3 regions of the Paenibacillus wuxiensis genome follow, and region 2 is predicted to be linked to each of the others. Evidence: a T-box and tRNA genes for the amino acid it is inferred to sense, from the RefSeq annotation. Region 2 holds a T-box; the other regions hold tRNA genes.
What was found. The T-box of region 2 lies ahead of argS (arginine--tRNA ligase). A T-box ahead of a tRNA ligase gene usually reads a tRNA of that ligase, here a tRNA-Arg.
Positions count from the first base shown of each region.

Region 1 (7,876 bases), on a different contig from region 2:
AGAGGAGGCCTGAACGGTCACTCCTCTTTGATTGTAAGTGCTATGCGATTACAGACCTTTTTTTGCGATGAAAGCTGCCAAGTCTACAACGCGGTTGGAGTAGCCCCACTCGTTGTCGTACCAGGATACAACTTTAACCAAGTTTCCGCCGATTACCATCGTTGTCAAAGCATCGATAGTGGAGGAAGCTGGGTCGCCGTTGAAGTCGCTGGATACCAATGGCTCTTCAGTGTAGTTCAAGATGCCTTTCAATGGGCCTTCAGCTGCTTCTTTCAAAGCTGCGTTTACTTCTTCAACAGTAACGTCTTTCTTAAGTTCTACTACCAAGTCTGTAACAGACACGTTAGGAGTAGGAACGCGCATGGACATACCGTTCAATTTGCCTTTCAATTCAGGCAATACAAGGGATACCGCTTTAGCAGCACCAGTTGTAGTAGGGATGATGTTTTGAGCTGCTGCACGAGCACGACGCAAGTCTTTGTGCGGCAAGTCAAGAACGTTTTGGTCGTTAGTGTAGGAGTGAATTGTGTTCATCATACCTTTTTCGATACCAAACTTGTCGTTCAATACTTTAGCGAATGGCGCCAAGCAGTTTGTTGTGCAAGAAGCGTTGGAAATGATTGTATGGCTTGCAGCATCATACTTATCTTCGTTAACGCCCATAACGATTGTGATATCTTCGTTAGTAGCAGGTGCGGAGATGATAACTTTCTTCGCGCCGCCTTTCAAGTGCATTTCAGCTTTGTCTTTCGCTGTGAAGATACCAGTGGACTCAACAACGATTTCAACGCCGTTAGCGCCCCAAGGCAAGTTCTCAGGGTTGCGCTCAGCGAATACTTTCACTTCGCGGCCATTAACAACCAAAGCGCCCTCTTTAGCTTCTACAGTAGCTTCGAATTTGCCGTGAGTTGTGTCATATTTCAACAGGTGAGCCAGAGTGTTTACGTCTGTCAAATCGTTGATTGCAACGATTTCTACTTCTGAATTGTTCAATGCTGCGCGGAATACGTTACGTCCGATACGACCAAAGCCGTTAATACCAACTTTAACCATTGATGATTCCTCCCATTTCCTTCGCAATTTTTTTATATATCTCAAGACGGCCTGTATGGCACATCGAGACCACAATGTTTCAATACTTCAACTGCTGCTGCTTCATCGATAACGAGAATGTCTTCGTGTCCTGCACGAAGCACTGCAGTAATCGATTCACCTTTGCTCTGACCTCCAGCAATGGCAATGACTACCTCCATACGAGAGATGTCCTCTAGGCGAAGGCCCAGTGTTAGCATCGTATGAACGACATGCCCGTCTCGGTCAAAATAATACCCGAAAGCTTCTGCAAGCGCCCCTTCTTCGAGCAGCTGCTGGATCGTCTCTTCATCCGCACGGCGGCGCTTCGCCATAACGAGAGCTTCTCCAATGCCATGCACGACAATGCGTGCTTGGCGAATTACTCGCAAAATGTCTTGGATGTTCGGTTCCTGCTTAAGCGACTGGTAAGCTTCCTCACTCAGCAAATCCGGCACATGCAAGAGCCGATACTGAGCGCCTACGCGCTTCGCCATCGTGGATGCGATTGTGTTCGCTTGGTATTCCAAGCTCTCCCCAAGTCCCCCACGTGCGGGTACGAACCAATTGCCTTTCAACGGTGATGAACTCGTCAATTGATCTGCCATTGCAGCCAATGTGGAGCCGCCTGTCACCGCCACGACATCTTCCTTGTCCATTACGCTGCTGAGCGCTCTACAAGCCGCTTGCCCGAGTTCTTGCTTCACGGCAGGCGATACATCCGAATTGCCGGGTACGACAATGACCTGCTTCAAACCGAATGCTTGGCGGATACTCTCCTCCAGCTGGCGCATCCCGAGCAATTCGCCCATCACGGATTCCAGCTTCCGGACAAGTTGCCGGCCTTCATCAGTGATTCGCATACCCGTGTTATCCGAATCAATCAGGCCTTGCGCCTTCAATAAATCGGTCTCTGCACGGAGCACACGCTCGGTCATCTGCAATGACGTTGCCAGCGTTCTTCTCCCAATGGAGTCGGACAACATGATTTGATGCAGGATGGTGTAACGCTTCTTCAACAGTTCAATGAGTTCAGGTAGAAGTCGCTTCTGTATTTCTAACCACTCACGCATTCTCTCCACTCCTGCTTCCCATAAGCAACCATTGGACTAAAAACGTCCCATCTCTACATTTTTTGTCCCACCACTATTCTACCGAATAACGCAGCAACTTGCAAGTATCCTGAACCCCTGATTTTGCGCCCAAAACCGCGAATTCTCTGCCTATAAACAACTTCTATAATAAGCAAGCAATATCGAAGTTATTCATTATCAGACAACATATCTAGAAGGGCATACGACTGCCTATGATGTAATTAACCCAAAATACGACAAGTTAATACATATTTCGCAAAAATTTTAGACATTCCTCAGTATAGACATTAATGACGGACATCATGCCCTGCTCGTACCTGTGTTTACAACAAAAGTTTTGAGCTTTCCTTCACATCCTGTTCGCTCTCCACATCCCCATGTAGTTTAGACATCGACATTGCTCACTTAGATCGGGCAACATACACCTTATTCGGCACCGTCCACTTATTATAGAAAGAATTATTTTAAAATAAATATTCAGTGGCGCTCACTTGACTTTGTTATACGCTTTCTTATATAATAAATTTTGCTCTTGTATGAATGCGCCCGTGGTCCAATGGATATGACGTAGGCCTCCGGAGCCTGAGATCAAGGTTCGATTCCTTGCGGGCGCGCCATTTACACTCCTGTCCTTATTTGGTACAGGATAAGAAGCTACGTTACGCATATATTTAGGTGAATAAGCACGGAAGTAACATCTTGAATTTTGCAGAAGCGAAACGATAGATGTTTTTTTCTCTACATAGTTTGACCATCTTTGACTTTTTGTTTCAAGTCCTTTATATTGAATGTGTAATGATATTAGTTAGGAGGGGTTATCTTGAGTTATGTACCCGTAGTTGTTGAACAGACGAATCGTGGCGAAAGATCCTATGATATTTACTCTCGATTGTTGAAGGATCGCATCATCTTCCTCGGAACAGAAGTGAACGATCTCGTGGCGAATTCGATTATCGCCCAGCTGTTGTTCTTGGCTGCAGATGACCCGGAGAAGGATATTCATTTGTACATCAATAGCCCAGGCGGTTCAATCTCAGCCGGCATGGCCATATACGATACAATGCAGCACATCAAGCCGGACGTATCTACGATTTGCGTGGGCTTGGCAGCTTCCATGGGAGCGTTCCTGCTTAATGCAGGTGCCAAGGGCAAGCGTTTCGCCCTGCCGAACAGCGAAATTATGATTCATCAGCCGCTTGGCGGAGCACAAGGGCAAGCGTCCGATATCGAGATTCGCGCACGGCGCATCTTGAAGATGCGCGACACGTTGAACAAAATTTTGGCGGATCGCACAGGTCAACCACTTGAGCGCGTGGAGCGCGATACGGATCGCGACTACTTCATGTCTGCCCAAGAAGCGTATGAATACGGTCTGGTTGATAAGGTTCTTGGCAAAGAGTAAACAGTAAACGTGATACAGCCTCTCTCATGCGATCTATTTTGCATGTAGAGAGGCTGTTTTTTATTGCTTATTTCAACTGACATGAATAACGAAAAGCTAGGTTTACTTAGGTAAGAATGATCGGCAAGGACTCGAAACCGAACATAAACTCGCTCTGGATGCGCTTCAACGACTTGGAATGATCACATTGGTAGTTCGGGAAACGATCGAGCATTGCATTCAACGCTATCCTCGCTTCCAGCCGTGCAAGTTGGGCCCCCAGGCAGAAGTGGATACCATGACCAAACGCTAAATGCGGGTTCGGCTGACGACGAATATGGAAGAGATCTGGCTGCTCGAACACAGATTCGTCATGATTCGCTGACCCGATCCACAACATGACGAACTGCCCTTCAGTTAACATCATGCCATCTACTTCCACATCCTTCTTCACACGGCGAAACATTAACTGTACCGGCGAGGTAAACCGCAGCACTTCTTCAATAGCGCCAGGCAGTAAAGAACGATCGGATCTAATATCGTCCCATGCGATGCGCTCACTGTCGAAACACGCTAGAGCAGAAGAGAGCAAATTCGTTGTCGTTTCATTGCCAGCCACAAGCAGCAAAATGCAAAACCCAATGAGCTCAAAGGGGGATAACGGTTCTCCGTCTGACGTTGCATGCACAAGCCTAGTGATCAGATCATCCTGTGGATTACGGCGGCGTTCTTCTGCGATCGCCTCGAAATATACAGCCATCTCCTTCTGGCAATTGCTATTGCGGTCAATGTCACCACTCACTAATGCCTCCGACCATTCTCGAAACTGATCTCGATCATGTACCGGTATGCCGAGTATTTCTGCGATTACAATAATCGGGAGCGGAACTGCGAAGTCTTGAACTGCATCCATTCGTCCTTTGCTTTCCACCTTATCTAGAAGCTCATCCGCCAATGCTTCAATTCGTGGAATCATCTTTTCAATGGATCTAGGTGTGAAGGCTTGTGAGACTAATGTTCGAAGCTGGCTATGCTTCTGCGGATCGGTGCGGAGGATGCTGTATTCAATCGGCCGCTTGTCTTCGCTTCGCAATTCGGAGGAAAAATGATTGTAATCAGCAAATATCCTCTTAATATGATCGTATCGGTACGCATGCCAGAACGTCCCCCCCAGCAGCTGAGGATTCTCTGAACGCAACAGAGAGCTCTCTGACCACAACAAAGGACTCTCTGATCGCATAGTTTTGTAATGAGATAATGGCAGCACTTCATGCTCTTGAATCCATTTCATCATTCAACCTCTCCCCTCCTTAACCATGCAACATAGCTTCAGTCACAACTCTTCCTCGATTTACAGGGATTCGAAATAATATCTTGCATTAAAACTAATATATGTAAATAATAACCTACATAGACCTAGGCCTGTATGCACTGAAACAACTTCGGGTCGACCTGTTAAATACCGAATTCAATTCATTTAGCTACAAAAAAAAGGACCGCATCGCGCAAATGCCGATGCGGTCTATATATGTTCTAGGGGTAAACTGTAAACCATGAGAAAGATGAAACGGATCACCTTGTGCAACGGAAGACTCCGGTTGACCAAGGCCAGTAATCGCTGCCGGCAACCCTCCTTCGCAAGAACTCATCTGTCATTCGGTCCATTGTTAGAATACTAGAGTTACATTAAAGAAAACTGAACCGAACCTTAAAATAAGATAAAAAGCAGTTCCCTCAATGGCTATACACCTACAATGTCCACTCTACAGAAATTGTTGTACACACTACGAAGTCATTCCATTTCCGATTGGAATCGTTTACAATATGAATATTGCCGCTTTTTTTCAATTTCTCGCTTTACAGATGAAGCGAAACGTATACAATAATTACAAATCATCAGCATCTTTTCTCTATTAATTTGTCTTCTTACTAATTGCCAGATTCACTTCATAGCAAGATTACATCAAGAGACTACTAGGAGGCTTGTTAGGATGAGTTGGAACTATTTTCGGTCGAAGCTGCTATTACAGTACATATGGTCGTATATATTGATTTTTCTCATCCCATTAGTGGTTCTCACGATCTTTATCTATCAAAATGCCGTAAACAATCTTCGTTCCGAAATTGAGCAATCGAACGTGAACCAGCTCAATCAGGTGAAGCTGAACATCGATTCTCGCATGACGGAGCTTCGAGACATTGCTTCTCGCATCGCTTATGATGAACAATTGACACCTTATATGATACGGCATCCCTATTACAGCCGCGATGCGATATCCGCGCTCGGCAAATATAAAGCGAACAGTTCCATTCTAGAAGAGCTATTCCTTTTCTACAGGAACAGCCACGCCATCTACTCGTCAAAAGGGATGACCAATGTAGATGTCCTCTTTGATCAATACTATCTTTTCGAGGACTGGAGCAAGAAGGATATTATTAAGGAGCTGGAAAGTGAGCTCTATCCTGTCGTGCGACCAGCGGAATCCGTTAACTTGAGCATGAATATTACCAAGTCCATGCTTGCGTACATGATCCCAATCACTCCTAACAGTTCATCTCCACACGGAACCGTGCTGTTCCTGATGGAGGAATCGAAGCTAACGGGGCTTATGGACACCGTTCTGAATGGATTCAAAGGCAATACCTACATCTTCGACGAGAAAGGCCGTGTGCTTACCCAGAATAATCATGGAGAACCCCTCCCGAAGAATGAGATTCACTTGCTGTCAGAGCTCGGGCCCGGCATCCATAGCTTGAAGCTGGATAATATGCAGCAATCCATTGTGTCTGTTAAATCTTCTATGAATGGATGGACCTATGTAACGGCCATGCCGAGCGAGCAATTTTTCGGGCGTGTGTTCCATATTCAGACCTTCTTCATGCTTGCGTTCGCTGTAGTGGTCATCGCCGGCATTCTAGCAGCCATAATCCTGGCACGCAAGCAATACCATCCAATCCATGATCTTATGGAATTTGCCTTGTTGAATGAAGAAGCCTCTGCTGCACAGCCGGCACCTAAGAGACGCAATGAGTTGGAGTGGATTCGTAAAACTCTGCATGACTATAGTGCCCGCGTCGATATTCAAGAGCCATTTGCCCGAAATCAATTCCTGCTCATGCTGCTTAAGCATGGGAAGCTGGACAACCCAGAATCTGCACATATTATGGAGATGATCGGCATTGAACTGACAGGCAAGTACTATTTCATCATTGCAATCTCTTGGGACGAGTATCCTGGCGTCGCAGATGCATTGCAGCATCGTCAGCAGATTGTAGAACTGCTCGAAGAGATCGAAATTCCGGAATACGGTGCACACGCATATGGCATTGAGCTGCCGCATTTTGATCAATTCGCCCTCATCGTCAGTATGAATGAGGACTCAAGAATCTCCGTGGAGCACCAGATAGAACAAATCGTCGAAGCTCTTCGAATCATCGTGATGGAGAGCACGCACCTCATTCCATCCATTGGTGTTGGTAATGCCTATGAGGATGCAGCGCTCTTGAATCAGTCTTATATCGAATCAGCTTCTGCGCTGGAGTATCGCATGGCGAACGGCAAGGGCAGCATTACTTATTTCAACAAGCTGTCCCATACACCAAACGATACGTTCTGGATCGCTAAGGACTCCCTGCTTAAGCTTACACAAAGCTTGAAGCAGGGCAATGATACCGTTGCAATGCAAATGATTGAAGCGATATTCAACAAGCTGAAGGCAGAGCGCGTATCGATCTCTCTCCTTCGCTGTATTTGCTTCGATATTATAAATACCTTGCTGAAGACAGCGTCTGAGCTCGGCTTGAACGAGTTAATTCGCGATATTCCGAGCTTCACCTCCTTCGAGTCACTGGAGGAGCTTGAGAAGAAGCTTCAGCTCCTTGCCGCACATATTTGCGAACAAGTAGAGCGCAACTCGGAAAATGAACAGCTCTCTTTAATGGACAGCGTCATTGCGTACGTAGATCAACAGTATACCGACTACAGCTTGAGCTTGGAAGCGACCGCACAGAAGTTCTCTATCTCGTCCTCTTATCTCAGCCGTTCGTTCAAGGAGAAGACAGGCTGCAACTTCTCTCAATATATATGGCAGCGCCGCATGGATGAGGTCATTCGCCAGCTGCTGACGACTAGTGATCCGCTGAAGGACATCATCGTCAGGGTCGGATATTTGGATACACCGAACTTTATTCGCAAGTTCAAGAAAGAGACGGGATATACACCAGGCCAATACCGAAAGCTTCATGCTTCAAGCGAGCAAGCGAAAGCCGCAGCAGATGCAGACGATGAATAATAACCAATGAACACAAATCTAAAGATTAATATTTTTAA
Region 1 covers NZ_JBEFZI010000005.1:41,278-49,153, reverse strand. The annotation lists gene gap (type I glyceraldehyde-3-phosphate dehydrogenase) at 49-1,053, opposite strand; gene ABN764_RS11930 (sugar-binding transcriptional regulator) at 1,095-2,144, opposite strand; tRNA gene ABN764_RS11925 (tRNA-Arg) at 2,708-2,782, shown strand; gene clpP (ATP-dependent Clp endopeptidase proteolytic subunit ClpP) at 2,986-3,567, shown strand; gene ABN764_RS11915 (cytochrome P450) at 3,674-4,840, opposite strand; gene ABN764_RS11910 (helix-turn-helix domain-containing protein) at 5,538-7,838, shown strand.
Region 1: it encodes a tRNA-Arg, which carries the amino acid that the T-box ahead of argS (arginine--tRNA ligase) is inferred to sense. The anticodon was not compared.

Region 2 (7,876 bases):
TCAGGATAAGATTACTCAAGAGGGATTAGTGCTCGGCAACAATGTATTGAAGGTGGACTCGTTCCTTAATCATCAGATGGATCCAGCGCTTATGCAAGCGATTGGTCAAGAATTCGTGCGTCGTTATGCAGGTGAACGTATTACGAAGGTACTTACCATTGAATCTTCCGGAATCGCCCCAGGTTTGATGACAGCACTGGAGTTGAATGTACCGCTCATCTTCGCTCGCAAGCAGAAGTCATTGACACTGCGCGAAGACATTATTGTGGAGAAGGTATACTCCTTCACGAAGCAAGAGACGAATGAGGTAACGGTGTCGAAGCGCTTCTTGTCCGCTGATGATCGTGTACTGATCATTGATGATTTCCTTGCAAATGGTGAAGCGGCTTCTGGCCTGGCTCGCATTGTGGAGCAGGTAGGAGCAAGTGTAGCTGGTTTTGGAATCGTTATTGAGAAGTCGTTCCAACCAGGACGCCAAATGCTGCTCGATGGAGGATACCGTGTTGAATCCTTGGCTCGCATTGCTTCTCTGTCAAATGAAGGCGTAACATTCGTGGATGAAACTGCGGAAACGACATCGGAAGCGGTGCAGCAATGAGCCGAGTCGATAACCGTATTTTTGTAAAAAATCGGCATCCGCTGCAAACCTTCTCGCTCGGCTTGCAGCATGTGCTCGCTATGTATGCCGGAGCGGTTATCGTTCCGCTCATCGTGGGCGGCAATTTAGGATTCAATCAAGAGCAAATTACGTACTTGGTTGCCATTGATTTATTTATGTGCGGGATCGCCACGCTGCTGCAAGTATTTGCGAATCGGTGGTTCGGCATCGGGATGCCTGTCGTGTTAGGCTGTGCGTTCCAAGCCGTCACGCCAATGATCGCAATCGGGAAGGATTTTGGCATTTCGTATATTTACGGAGCCATCATTGCAATGGGCATATTCGTCATCTTGTTCGGGGGCTTATTCGGCAAGTTAATTCGCCTATTTCCGCCTGTCGTAACGGGCTCTGTAGTAACGATTATCGGTGTAACGCTAATTCCTGTTGCATTCACGGATTTAGGAGGAGGCCAAGGCAATCCGGACTTCGGCAGTCCAACGAACTTGCTGCTTGGCTTCGGCGTACTCATATTTATCGTTATTATGAACAAGCTGTCCGCTGGATTTATCCGTGCGGTATCGATCTTATTAGGGCTTGTCATTGGCACAACGATCGCAGCGCTCATGGGTCAGGTTGATTTCACTCCCGTAGCGGAGGCATCCTGGTTCCATGCAGTACAGCCTTTTTATTTCGGCGTTCCGAAATTTAATATGACGGCTATCCTGACTATGATTATTGTAGCAATGGTCGGCATTGCTGAATCTACAGGCGTGTTCATGGCTTTAGGCAAAATTATAGACCGCGACGTGGATTCGAAGGATCTGGCACGTGGTTATCGGGCAGAAGGCCTGGCGATAACGATTGGCGGTATTTTCAATGCATTCCCGTATACGACATATTCGCAAAATGTCGGGCTTATCCAAATGAGCCGTGTGAAAACACGTGATGTGATCGTGGTCGCGGGTGGATTGCTGATGCTGCTTGGACTTGTACCGAAAATTGCCGCATTAACGACGTTGATTCCGAGTTCAGTGCTCGGCGGCGCCATGGTTGCCATGTTCGGTATGGTTGTGTCGAGCGGTCTGCGGATGCTCGGCTCTCAAGTAGATATGAATCGTCATGAGAATCTGCTCATTATTGCCTGCTCGGTAGGGATGGGACTTGGTGTAACGGTAGTGCCTCAATTGTTCGCGAGCCTGCCGTCAACGGTTCGAATCTTAACGGATAACGGAATCGTAGCAGGAACTTTTACCGCGCTGGTTATGAACCTGCTCTTCAACGGTACGAAGCAGCAATCTGATGGAACGCAGAGCGAGGAAGAAACTGAACATTCTGTAGCTTCTTAGGCTCTGAACAAGCTAGTCTGACAATAACCAATAGTGACGGCCCATTGGATGAATTCCAATGGGTTTTTTGCTATGCGGTATGTGTGCTCAATCATCGCCACAAGGCTCGAACCTTTGGTTTCATGCAGGTCATTAACAATGATATTCAATAAAGCAATTCATAAAGCAATTCATAAAGCTATGTAATTAAGACATGCAATTAAGCTATTCATCACAAGCATTTTACATAAGCCACTCAAACCGTACACGCACGAAATTGTCACATTTAAAGGGTGGTGCATACTAGACAAAATTGTGAAACAGATTGGATAATTATGTTATTCATGTGATTGGGGGGATCGCAATGGGTTGGTTCCGAAAGGAAAGTAAGCAGTCAGCAGAAGTTAAGCCGATCAAATCGGAAATCGCAGAGGACGCACCGCAAACGATAGCAACTGAACGAATGATGAGCAATTGGTTGGATGATGTCTTTACCCAATATGAGAAGAAGGGCGGATTGGATGATTTGCCTGGCAAGGGCAAGCCGCTAGAGGTGCGAGGCGGAGATCCGTTGAATGGGGTGCTGCACAACGCGAATGTTGTCCCTTCCTGGCTTGCGCTTCAGCATGAGATTAGAGATGAACTGCAGCGTATTATGAAGCTGAGCAAGGATCAGCCCCAAGCCGACGTATCGGCTGCGATGTCCGATGTGAATCAGAAAATCGTGAAATATAACGCGACCGTTCCATCTACATTATTCCAGAAATCCAAGGTTACATTAGATACGATAGAGGGCCAATTGGCGAAATGGATGTAACAATAGTCCAGAAGCTGACATAAGAAGCAGATGCCCGCACGATCGGTTAGCGCCGATTGTGCGGGCATCTTACTGTTCAAGGAGCGAGTGGATTCGTCTCCTGTCTCTTCAATTCCAAGGCAGCCATGTTGAAACCTTTATGCGGAATAGGATTTATTCGGGAAGAAGAGCGCTAATGTTCCTGGGCCTGAATGAGCGCCAACTGCGCAGCCAATGGAACTAATCAGGAAGTTCGTCATCCCGAAGCGTTCAGTAATCATCGACTTCAACTGCTCCATCGCTTCTGCGTCATCACCATGGGCGATACCGATGACCTGCTGCTTATCTTCGAGATTCGCTCGCTCCTCCATCAGTTCGACAAGACGCTGAATGGATTTCTTTCTGCCTCTTACTTTATCGACGGGAATGAGTTTTCCATCCTCAACATGAAGCACGGGCTTAATATTGAGCAGTCCGCCAATGATGGCTGATGACTTGCTGACACGTCCGCCGCGATACAAATATTGCAGGTCATCGACCGTGAACACATGCTCCATTTGCCGGGCAAGCGATTGTGTGCGTGTGATAATCTCTTCCCTAGGCAATCCCTCACGCGCCCAGAGCGCAGCCTGTCTAACAACAAGGCCAAACCCGAGTGAAGCGCATTTGGAATCGATAATACTGCAAGTGAAGGACGGGAAGTCATCTTGTACCATATCATGCATAATGCGGGAAGAGGCATACGTTCCTGACAGTTCCGACGAGAACGCAATATAGATAGCTTCCTCGTTCGCTTCGGCAATCGATTGGAAGGTTGTCTGCAGTACCTCCATCGAGAGTTGAGAAGTCTTATATACATTGCCTTCGCGCATGCCATCGAGCATGGCTTTCGGCGTAATAGTTACTCCGTCCTCATATTGTTCATTGTCTATAGTAACGATTAGCGGCATGACCGTAATCCCCAACTCGTCAATGACAGATTGAGGGAGGTCAACAGCGCTGTCGGTAAGAATGCGAATTGCCATAATCATTCTCCTTTTCTTCTTTCATGTTCATACCGAAGTACTTATCTCCATCATACCATGAGTTGAAGCGAAAGCGGTGAAGGAATGTGTTTATCAAGTATTGTGAGTTAGTGGGGTTTAATGGAAATGATGGAGCTGAATCATACAGTCATATTTCCCCTCCTTCATACATAAGGGTAGGAGAACGAATGAATTGACAGGAAATGAGGGGATAGAATGGCGAAGAACAAACGCGGTAAATCATTATGGAATCTGCCTTCACGTGGCCGAGGTACATGTCCGGTCTGCGCCAGCACTCGCATTAAGCTGCTGTATAATCGGACAAGAGGGAATGGCGTACAGATTAAGGTATGCAAGAAATGCTTTCAAGCACCGCAGGAACGAATTGATGCTTCATAATGGCAAGTCCAGATCCGATCGTAAAATGCCATTGATGAAGAATAAATATTCTTCATTTAGCTTCGCTTCTTAGGGATCACCGTTCTTATCGATGTGCCTACCATAGGTTGCCGCCCAGCGAGGGAGTGATTGACTGCCTGCGCTAGGGCGGCTTCTTCATGTGAGGCATGCCTTCACTTCCATGCTCTACTTCCTGTACAATAGACAGTAATGGAGCAAAGCGCGAGGAGGAGAAGATATGATATTAACTATCCAGGAACGGGATGAGATGTTATCGCAGCTCAATGACAACCAACGTGAGTTCCTGAATCACTATCTCGTTCGCTCTCGCCGCACGGCGTTCGCCAATGCGATGGCGAAGGAGAAGGGGCATCATGTTCCAGAACATGCGGCACCAGAGGACATCGAGGCGCTGTTAGATGATTGGATTTATACGGGGTATAAAGATGCGGGGACGATAAGTCCAGAGCTGCGATGCGAATGCGGCCGTTCTCTTCGATATCAGCATGAGGTGAAAAACCGGAAAACAGGCGAGATCAAAAAATTCGGCATAGAGCACTTGAAGGAGCACTTAGGGATTGATGCTGCAATCGTGGCGACAATTAAGAAGGGCTTCGAGGCCATTGATTATGAGCTTGATGAGATCTTGTTGAAGATAGCCAACGATTGGAAACCTGCTCCAGATGCCTATTCTGTGGCAGATTTGCCTGAACATCTACAACGGCAATTGTCGGTTGGACTGCCCTTGTTGGACAAGCAGATCAATATGCTGCGACGCAAGCCGGTGGTGAGGAATGCTTCACCTTCGCCTAAGACAAGCGAGCCTAGCGCAGCTCCTGAACCTGCATCGGCACCGATTCTAGAGGAGTTCGACCTATGGTCATGGACGGAGCCCGAGCCTGCTGCTGTGGTTCAAGAAGTTAGTAATGCTGGGAATGGGCTTACTGCTGCTGAACAAGCGGCCGTGAAGCAATATGTGGAGACCGGTGTTGGCAGTGCGAGAGTGATTAGTGAATTGTTAATACGTGATCATGGAACGCCAGATCGCCGCTATATAACAGGCAAGCCTCTAATCTATCCGGATGTGTGCCAATTTATTGAGCAATCTTATCTAGACATTTCGGTCGAATTGAATGGAACTGAGGATCGCAAGTATACAATGCGGTAATCGAAGCTGGACGGATAGTAGTAGAATGAGTCTCGGATTTGATGTGAATCTCAACTGGTTATGACGTAAATACTCGGATGGTGGCATAGTAAGGAATATTTTTTCTGAAAATATGCATGTGATAGGTTGATTTTTCCTAATTGTTCTGGATATAATGTGTAAAATGAAAATCGACGCAACAACGATGAACGGGAGAGTACTCTGCACAATCCGTGCTGCAGCGAATCGGGATGGTGGAAGCCGATACGGAATGGAGAGGAAGCGGACCCGGGAGTTGGTTCTGTGAACTGCCTCATATGAGGCCGTAGGAGAGCCCGGCGACAGCCGTTATTTATCGAGTGGACTCTTTTCGGAGCAGCAAGCTTCCGGGTAGGGTCAAGTAGAGTGGTACCACGGGGATTCAAGCCTCCGTCTCTTTGTAGACGGGGGCTTTTTGACGTGTTGCGAACCGTAACCAACAACAGGAGGAGAACGAACTTATGCTAAAAGAAATTGCCGCGCAAGTACTAGAACCTATTATGAACATGAACGGGGCAGACATCGAACGTGCCTTGGAAGTACCTCCGCAGAGCGAGCTCGGCGACTTGGCGTTCCCTTGCTTTCCATTGGCGAAGCAGTGGAGACGTTCTCCACAGCAGATTGCGGTGGAGCTTGCTGAACGCATCAATCAAGAGAGCGATAACATTCGGATACGAGCGGAAGCCTCTGGCGGATATGTGAATGTATGTTTTGATCAAGATTACTATGGCGAGGCTTGTCTTGCTCGCATGCAGGAGCCGTTATTCGGCAAGCTGTCGATCGGAGAGGGGCAGCGTGTCGTTATTGATATGTCGTCCCCGAATATTGCGAAGCCGTTCAGTGTCGGTCATCTGCGTTCTACGATGATTGGAAATGCGCTCGCTCACCTGTACGAAGCTGCAGGATACGAGGTTTTGAAGGTGAATCACCTTGGGGACTGGGGTACCCAATTCGGCAAGCTGATTACGGCCTATAAGCTGTGGGGGGATGATGATACGCTGCGCCAAGATCCAATCCGTGAGAGCTTGAAGCTGTATGTAAGATTCCACGAGGAGGCGGCTCAGCAGCCGGAGCTGGAAGACGAGGCGCGCGAATGGTTTCGCAAACTTGAGGCGAGCGATGCAGAGACTGTGCAGCTGTGGACGTATTTCGTTAACGCAAGTATGGTCGAATTCAATCGCATGTACGAACGACTCGGCGTTTACTTCGATCACTTTCTTGGCGAGAGCTTCTACAATGACAAGATGGATGCGGTCGTCGCTCATTTGCAGCAGCTTCAATTGCTCGAAGAAAGTGATGGGGCGATGGTCGTTCGTTTGGATGATGAGGGAATGCCGCCATGCTTGATTTTGAAATCAAACGGCACAACGATTTACCCGACACGTGATTTGGCAACGGCGATCTATCGTAAGGAAGTCATGAAGGCTGACAAGTTGATTTATGTAGTTGGCGCGGAGCAGCAGCTGCACTTTCAGCAGGTATTCGCCGTGCTTGGCAAGATGGGATATGAGTGGGCACAGGAATGTACTCATGTTCCGTTCGGCTTGATGACATTTGAAGGGAAGAAGATGTCTACGCGCAAGGGCAAGGTTATCTTCCTTGATGAGGTATTGAATGAGGCAGAGAATCGCGTACTCCAAATTATCGAAGACAAAAACCCATCTCTGCAAGAGAAAGGCAAGGTGGCATCGAAGGTTGGGATTGGTGCGATCATCTTCGGTGACCTGAAGAGCAGCCGTATGCTGTCTGTTGACTTCAACCTGGAGGATGCGCTGCGCTATGAAGGCGAAACCGGCCCTTATGTACAGTTCACACTCGTCAGAGCGAAGAGCTTGCTCGTCAAAGGGGGATGGACGCCATACTCTGATTGTCCAGCGGATACCGCGGTGCTTGGCAAGGATGCAGCGGAGTGCGAAGGTGAGCTGCTGGGCAAGAAATCAATTGCGACAGGAGGAGTAAGTCAAGAAGCATGGATCTGCTTGAAGTCTCTCAGCAAGTATGAGCGTGCTCTTCAGATGGCGGTGGCTAGCAATGAGCCATCCATCTTCGCCCGGTATTTGCTTGATGCAGCCAAGCAGTTCAACCGTTATTACCATCAGGAGCAGATTCTCGTGGAGAATGAGATCGAGCGCCGCCACAAATTGCGTATCGTCGCAGCGGTGGCACATGTGCTTGAAGCAGGGCTGAACCTGCTTGGCATTGAAGCGCCGGAACATATGTAGGGCGTTATATCGATGTGAGTTGTGAAAAAGAGAATCGCATCATCTGTATCACTTCATTGATTATGCGTATGTTAGGCATGAATTTCGTAGGGGTGGTGGGTTGGTTTGTACTCGCAATCTGAACCTGTCTATCTGTAGACGACAGAAGAGCCGCGGAGATATCGTCTCCCGGCTCACGCACAGGTCACATACAGGGGTCATGTACAGGTCACGCACAGATCATTTATAGATCATTTACAGGTCACTTGCAGATTAGGCTTGATGCTACTGTCATTATCGCCATTTTTCCAAATTCCGGAGTGATAAGCGGGAGGTTCATCTGTTC
Region 2 covers NZ_JBEFZI010000015.1:26,968-34,843, forward strand. The annotation lists gene ABN764_RS26350 (xanthine phosphoribosyltransferase) at 1-598, shown strand, start outside; gene ABN764_RS26355 (nucleobase:cation symporter-2 family protein) at 595-1,944, shown strand; gene ABN764_RS26360 (DnaJ family domain-containing protein) at 2,288-2,740, shown strand; gene ABN764_RS26365 (fatty acid kinase binding subunit FakB) at 2,878-3,744, opposite strand; gene ABN764_RS26370 (hypothetical protein) at 3,961-4,143, shown strand; gene ABN764_RS26375 (DUF3895 domain-containing protein) at 4,382-5,311, shown strand; T-box leader at 5,487-5,730, shown strand; gene argS (arginine--tRNA ligase) at 5,791-7,551, shown strand.

Region 3 (7,876 bases), on a different contig from region 2:
ACCTTCACAGCCTGTTCTAGGGAGGCGACAAGCTCAGGGGTATCGAATTTGATCCAATGATGGGTTGTGCCAAGTTCCTCCACCATACGGTAAATCCAGGGCTCATCGGCATTGGGCTGAAATGCATGGGATTGGAAGTACAGATCGTTATCAACATAATCGACCGAGTACGTATGCACTTGGCCAAGATTATGCCGCTCGTAATGTTGAACGGTAAGGGCCGTCAGCGCACTGGAGTCCAGCCCGCCAGATAACAAGGTGCAGACGGGTACATCAGAGATGAGCTGCCGCTTAACGGTATCCTCCAGCAGCTCACGCACATGTCTAGCTGTCTGCTCGGCGTCCTCTTCATGCGGGATGCTCTCCAGCTTCCAGTAGCAATGAATTCTAAGACCATCCGGACTGTACTTCAAGGTGTGGCCTGGCCGCAGTTCTGATAGCGCTTGGTATATACCGTGTCCCGGGGTTCGAGCGGGACCAATCATCCATAATTCAGCGGCTCCCTCCAGCCCGATAACCGGTTCGATGTCCGGGTGAGCAAGCAATGATTTAGGCTCAGAACCGAATGCGAACCAGCCCTCGCCCTGTGAATAGAACAATGGCTTCACCCCGAGCCGATCACGAGCTATGAACAGATGTCTTTCCGTTTCATCCCATATTGCAAAGGAAAAGATACCGTTAAATCGTTCAACACAAGCCTCTTTCCACTCCAAATAGGCAACAAGCAGCACTTCCGTATCACACTGCGTGACAAATGAATGCCCGCGGCTGATTAATTCCGTTCTTAATTCCATCATATTGTACAGTTCGCCATTATATACAATGGCAAACACCCCTTGCTCCGTGTGCCGAATCATCGGCTGGGCGCCATTCGCGGGATCAATGACAGATAAGCGCCGGTGCCCCAGCGCACATGAACTGGTTAACCATGTTCCCTTCGCATCCGGCCCACGAGAGGATAATGTTGCGGTCATTTGTTCGACAACGCCAGAACATTGGGTCAAATCACGGTTCCAGTCAATCCATCCTGTAATTCCACACATGTTACGTTCATCCTTTCCGCACCAATCTGTCCATCCGGAAGAACGAGCACCGGCATGCTGGAAGATTGAGATAATACCATGGGTATGCGCAAATCGGCATAAGATGTATGTCCATCGGGAGATGATAAAAAAAGCTTCACATATAAGCAGAACTAAAGCTGCATGAAAAGCAGGACTAAAAGAAGCATTGGCTCCAAGGAGAAAAGGAGGGGCTGAATGGAGCGACAACCTTATTATGTATCCGTGCAGCAGCGTTCTGTTGTGGCAGAACAAGATGCAGGGAATTATGAATTCGTTGTCTACGCGAATGAGGCAGAGAGGGACAAGCTGCAAAGGCTGCTGAATGAAGTGGATGACGCTGAGACAGATGGAATGTGGGATAACATCATGTTAGTGACGAACCAAACGAATGATAGGATTAACGTCCCTTATCAGCTCCACTTGAACAGAGTATATGCCTACATATACGCAATCGGGACTTCTGAAACAAAGCGATTTGTGGAGCAAATGTTGAAGTGAGGAGAGATGACCATAATGGAATTTAAAGCTGCAAAATTTCGTCGTCCTGTAGAAATCGAAGGGCGGTTGTGCGCCGAGATTGGCCTCATCCCGGATGATGAGAAGCAGACACCGCTGCTGGCATATGTCGCCCCTGTACGTAATGGCGGCTATGAAATTGTTCGCCTGCTGCACAATGATGCGCATTATGAAGCAGATTGGTATGACAACAATTTGCATAACGCCTTCGAGGAAATTGCTGCGGAGGAATTCATTATAAGCAATAACGAAATCAGCTGCAGTGATCGCGATTCGATTGTTGATGCTGTCTTAGGTTCCACAGAAGTTCGAGCAGCGGTGGATGAGTTGTTTCAATTAGACACGTAATGCTATCCGTTATCATGCAGCGGAAATGGTTCGCTTTCTTATCATCGGCTTCGTGGAAAGAAATGATCAAGGAACGATGAAGGGAGGTGAGAAACGATGTCAGAGCAATTCAAGCAAAACAAGGGCAATAAATATGCCCATCAGAAGAAACATGCGGATGCCGTACTATCGAAAAACTTCAAGCATCCAGGCGAGAAGAACCATTGGGAGTTTCACAATAAGTAAATAAGTAAATAAGTAAGTTCTGTATCAAAAGAGGGCGGCAATTATACAAGGCTCTGCGATAAGCAGAGCCTCTCATGCAGAGGTATTCTGGGATCGATGTGAGTGGGAAAAAAAGCCTCACCAACCAATAAAAGGTTCTGTGAGGCATGTTCATGTATATTAGTAAGCAAATGAATGGCGTCCCAGGAGGGATTCGAACCCCCGACCGACGGCTTAGAAGGCCGTTGCTCTATCCAGCTGAGCTACTGGGACATGAATAAGTTAAATTTAGAACATAAATGATTGTATCAAAGAAATTGACTCTTAGCAATAGGAAAATGAAAAAATATTAATTTACATATCTTTTACAGTTCGAGTATCAGGAAAGCACATATGGTGACCGCGCAGGATAAAGAGTGAATATGATATAATGCATCATATAAGAAGCTCACCTAATTGAGGGAGAACGAGCTGCATACATAGGAGAGATTATCGTAATACATAGGCGCAGTACAGAAAGCAGGTGTTCGTATGACAGAAGATTACAAAGAGCCGGCAAAGAATAATGTCATCCTGTTTCCGAAAACTCATGATTACTACCAAATTGAGCTGACACGGATGCTGGAATCTGAGCGTTACGGCGAAGCAATTGCCCTTCTTCAATTCCTGCTGACATGTGATGGTGAGGACGAACGGATTCGGGAAGAGTGGGACGCGCTGCTGCAATGGCTCGTGTCGGCGTTCCCGGAGGCAGAACGTGCTGCTCGTGATTTGAATATGGCTGAGGGAATAGCCAGTTGGCCGGAGTCCACACCGGAAGAGGAGACTGAAGAGACCGAACAAGATATCCTGCGACGCCAATTCCAGCAGAAGCTGAATGCGGACGGACAATATACAGAGCGATTGTTTGCTACCCTTGTAGAGGGAGAGATGGATGACCGCAAGCTCCTTATTCTTGAGCAGCTTGCAGCAGCAGAAGATCCGGGTGTTGATGAAGCTTTGGCTAAACTGCTCAAAGAGGAGAACCTTAACTCCTTGCTTCAATTCGGAATTCTTCAAGTTATGAAGAGACGGGGAATGCATGGAGAAATCCGCTTCCCTCGCGGGCAGGAGTCGCTGGTCGTACAAATAGAGGATACTCCGCTTGATAATTCGGGGTTCCCAGAGGCCGCCAAGGCACCAGCGGTGCGTGTGAACGAGGCTGCTTCTGTAAGAGAGCCTTCTCTCGCTTATTTTGCTCAGGAGATATGGCAGCAGTATTTGAAGCATATATACGGTTCTCCATCCTATGAACAGTTGTGCGGGCATGGGCAAGAGGATTCGAACGCTTGGGCGGCGGCGCTGCATTTCATCGTGGCTCGAATGCTGCGTGTCGACGAAGAAGTGGAAGTGAAGCAGCTGTACGGTATCACGAATGAACTGCGTGTGCAATATGAGCTAGCGCTCCGATCCTTAAATCGATCATTGCGCGTACAGTCATAGGATCTGAGGCTAAGCAATGAACGGTCGATAGCGCTTTCGTAGAAGGCCGAATGTGGGAATGACGCCCTCCTTGAAAAAGTTATCGTAGTCGGCTATACTAAAATGGTTATTCTGGACGTGTTATGTTAGGTACACTCTAGCCATGATCTTTTTTTGGAGGGGAAGGCATAAAATGAAAGCAACTTGGGAAAAAATAGAGAAGAACATTGGGGTATTGGAAGTAGAGGTTAATGAAGATCGCGTAGCAGAAGGATTGGACTTGGCATTCAAAAAAGTGTCCAAGCGTGTTAACGTTCCTGGCTTCCGCAAAGGTCGCGTACCTCGCCCAATTTTCGAAGCAAAATATGGTGTTGAAAGCTTGTATCAAGATGCGATTGACATCATCTTGGGCGAAGTTTACACACAAGCTGTAAAAGAAACAAACATCCAACCGGTTGATCAGCCGGAAATCGAAGTTGAACAATTTGCAAAAGGCAAAACGTTCAAGTTCAAAGCAAAAGTAACAGTTAAACCTGAAGTGAAGCTTGGCGACTACAAAGGTCTTGAAGTGGAAGCTAAGGAAGCTGAAGTTACTGAAGAAGAGCTTGACGCTGAATTGAAGCGTCTGCAAGAGCGTCATGCTGAACTCGTTATCGTTGACGAAGAAACAGCACAAAAAGGCGACAGCGTTGTTATGGACTTCGAAGGATTCGTTGATGGCGAAGCATTTGAAGGCGGCAAAGGCGAGCGCTACACATTGGAGCTTGGCTCTAACACGTTCATTCCTGGATTCGAAGATCAATTGGTTGGCCTTGGAACAGGCGACTTCAAAGATGTTGAAGTTACATTCCCTGAGCACTACCATGCAGAGAACTTGGCTGGCAAGCCTGCAACATTCAAAGTGAAAGTTCATGAAATCAAGCGCAAGCAGCTTCCACAGCTTGATGATGAGTTCGCTAAAGATGTTAGCGAGTTCGAAACTTTGGATGAGTACAAAGCTGATCTTACAAAACAGTTGAAAGAGCGCAAAGGACGCGAACTGGAAGCAGCTCGTGAAGCTGAGCTCGTTGAAAAAGCATCTGCAAATGCAGAAGTAGAAATTCCACGTGCGATGATCGAGACTGAAATTCAGCACATGGTTAAAGACTTGGACAACCGTCTTCGCATGCAAGGCATGAACATGGATATGTTCTTGACATTGTCTGGCCAAACGATTGCAGACTTGCGCGAGCAAATGCAACAAGAGGCTGACAAGCGTGTGAAAAACAACCTCGTTCTTGAGCAAATCGCGAAAGAAGAGAACATCACAATTTCCGAAGAAGAGCTGCAAGAAGAGCTTGATAAAATGGCAGCTTCTTACCAACGTTCTGCGGACGAAATCCGCTCCATCTTGGAGAAGAACGGCACGATTGAAAACTTGCGTGAAGAGGCAGCTCTTCGCAAAACAGTTAAGTTCATTGTGGACAACAGCAAGAATTAATTGCATATCGGCTGCAACTGCATCATGCATGTGAGAGCGGCGTAACAGGATAAGGCACGTTACTTTTTAAGGGCGTGCCTTATTTTTTACCACCTGTCTGGTGAAAGTTTGCTGGATTGTAAGTTCTTGATTTACTACATAACGTTTCACCACCCAGCAATTGGGTGTACATAATCAGTATGTAACATATTAGGCGATTCCGACCCGCGAGAAGTCACGAATATAGAGCTTATTTGCAGGGATTACGGGCATTTGCCGCACATAGAATAATGGTAATCGGTGTAAAAATGACACCACGTTCAGAAAATGTTAGAATAGAAATGTAAAGCTATGTAAAGAAAAGAGGTCGGTACCATGAATTTAATCCCGATGGTCATCGAACAGACAAATCGCGGCGAACGCTCTTATGATATTTACTCGCGTCTGCTGAAAGATCGCATTATCTTTCTGGGCAGCGCCATCGATGATGACGTAGCGAACAGCGTCATTGCGCAGTTGTTGTTCCTTCAAGCAGATGATCCAGAGAAGGACATTTTCTTGTATATCAACTCACCGGGCGGTTCAGTTACGGCCGGCATGGCAATTTACGATACGATGCAGCATATCAAACCTGACGTATCTACAATCTGCGTAGGCTTGGCTGCAAGTATGGGTTCGCTCTTGCTGACGGCTGGGGCGCCAGGCAAGCGTATTGCTCTGCCGAACAGTGAGATCATGATTCACCAGCCGCTGGGTGGCGTGCGCGGTCAAGCGTCCGACATTAAGATTCATGCGGACTGGATCTTGAAGACAAGACATAAGCTGAACCAAATATATGTGGATCGCACAGGTCAGCCGATTGAGAAGATTGAACGCGATACGGATCGTGACAACTTCATGAGCGCTGATGAAGCGAAAGAATACGGTCTTGTTGACCAAGTTTTACATCCGGCAAGCCCGGGGCTCAAGTAAGGGGGGACACCGATTGTTTAAATTTAATGATGAGAAGGGGCAATTGAAGTGCTCGTTCTGCGGCAAGTCGCAGGAGCAAGTACGCAAGTTGGTTGCCGGTCCTGGCGTATATATATGTGACGAGTGCATCGAGCTGTGCAATGAGATTGTAGAGGAAGAGCTCGGTCACGAAGAGGAAGTTGATCTGAAGGATATACCGAAGCCGAAGGAAATTCGTGCGATTCTGGATCAATATGTCATTGGTCAAGAAATAGCGAAAAAGTCGTTGTCCGTAGCGGTATATAACCACTACAAACGGATTAACACCCAGAACAAGATTGAGGATGTTGAGCTGCAGAAGAGTAACATCTTGCTTGTGGGGCCTACTGGTTCCGGTAAGACACTCTTGGCGCAGACCATGGCTAAAATCTTGAACGTGCCATTCGCAATTGCGGATGCCACATCGCTTACAGAAGCAGGTTATGTGGGCGAAGATGTTGAAAATATTCTGCTGAAGCTGATCCAAGCGGCAGACTATGACGTAGAGAAGGCGGAACGCGGTATTATTTACATCGATGAAATCGATAAAGTAGCTCGCAAATCCGAGAATCCTTCGATTACACGCGATGTATCTGGCGAAGGGGTACAGCAGGCATTGCTGAAAATTTTGGAAGGAACCGTTGCTTCTGTTCCACCGCAAGGTGGCCGTAAGCATCCTCACCAAGAATTTATTCAAATTGATACGACGAACATCTTGTTCATTTGCGGCGGTGCGTTTGACGGACTCGAGCAAATTATCAAGCGTCGTGTAGGGAAGAAAATTATTGGCTTCAATGCTGATGGTGGTCAGAAGGATTTGAAGCCTGGCGAATACTTGACGATGACACTTCCGGAGGATTTGCTGAAATTCGGACTTATTCCTGAATTTGTTGGGCGTCTTCCAGTCATCTCGACGTTGGAGCCGCTTGATGAGCATACATTGGTTCGTATCTTGAGTGAGCCGAAGAATGCGCTGACGAAGCAGTACCAGAAATTGCTTGAGATGGACAATGTGAAGCTTGACTTCGAGTCTGGTGCACTGGAAGCCATTGCTCGCGAAGCGATCAAGCGCAACACTGGAGCGCGTGGATTGCGTGCCATCATCGAGGGCATTATGCTTGACGTGATGTATGAAGTGCCATCGCGCGATGATGTAACAACATGTGTCATTACGGAGCAAGTAGTAAAAGAACGAATGATTCCGGAACTGACGACAGATAAGAAACAAGAGGAAAGCGCCTAATAGGCGCTTTTCCGTCCGTTTCCGACATGGGAGAGAATGTATCATGTATTTGCGACATCAGACTAGAGCTGTAAAAGTGGGCGATGTAACGATTGGCGGCAACAATGAGGTTGTCATTCAGAGCATGTGCACGACGAAGACGGCAGATGTAGAAGCCACTGTTGCGGAAATTCATCGACTTGAAGAAGCTGGATGCCAGCTTGTTCGGGTTACGGTCAACAATGAGGAAGCAGCGGATGCGATTAAGGAGATTAAGAAGCGTATCTCGATTCCGCTCGTTGCTGACATTCACTTTGACTACAGGCTCGCTTTGAAGGCGATTGAGAACGGTATTGACAAGGTTCGGATCAATCCGGGCAATATTGGGCGCCGTGAGAAAGTGGAAGCAGTCGTGAAGGCGTGCAAAGAGCGCGGCATTCCGATTCGAATCGGTGTTAATGCAGGATCGCTGGAGAACCACCTGCTCGAGAAGTATGGATATCCAACGCCAGAGGCGATGGTCGAAAGTGCCCTATTCCATATCGGAATCTTAGAAGAACTTGATTTCCACGATATTATTGTCTCGTTGAAGGCATCAGATGTGCCTATGGC
Region 3 covers NZ_JBEFZI010000010.1:248,678-256,553, forward strand. The annotation lists gene asnB (asparagine synthase (glutamine-hydrolyzing)) at 1-1,043, opposite strand, end outside; gene ABN764_RS23435 (hypothetical protein) at 1,260-1,562, shown strand; gene ABN764_RS23440 (carboxypeptidase) at 1,578-1,928, shown strand; gene ABN764_RS23445 (hypothetical protein) at 2,025-2,153, shown strand; tRNA gene ABN764_RS23450 (tRNA-Arg) at 2,329-2,405, opposite strand; gene ABN764_RS23455 (hypothetical protein) at 2,664-3,614, shown strand; gene tig (trigger factor) at 3,787-5,073, shown strand; gene clpP (ATP-dependent Clp endopeptidase proteolytic subunit ClpP) at 5,428-6,024, shown strand; gene clpX (ATP-dependent protease ATP-binding subunit ClpX) at 6,038-7,285, shown strand; gene ispG (flavodoxin-dependent (E)-4-hydroxy-3-methylbut-2-enyl-diphosphate synthase) at 7,329-7,876, shown strand, end outside.
Region 3: it encodes a tRNA-Arg, which carries the amino acid that the T-box ahead of argS (arginine--tRNA ligase) is inferred to sense. The anticodon was not compared.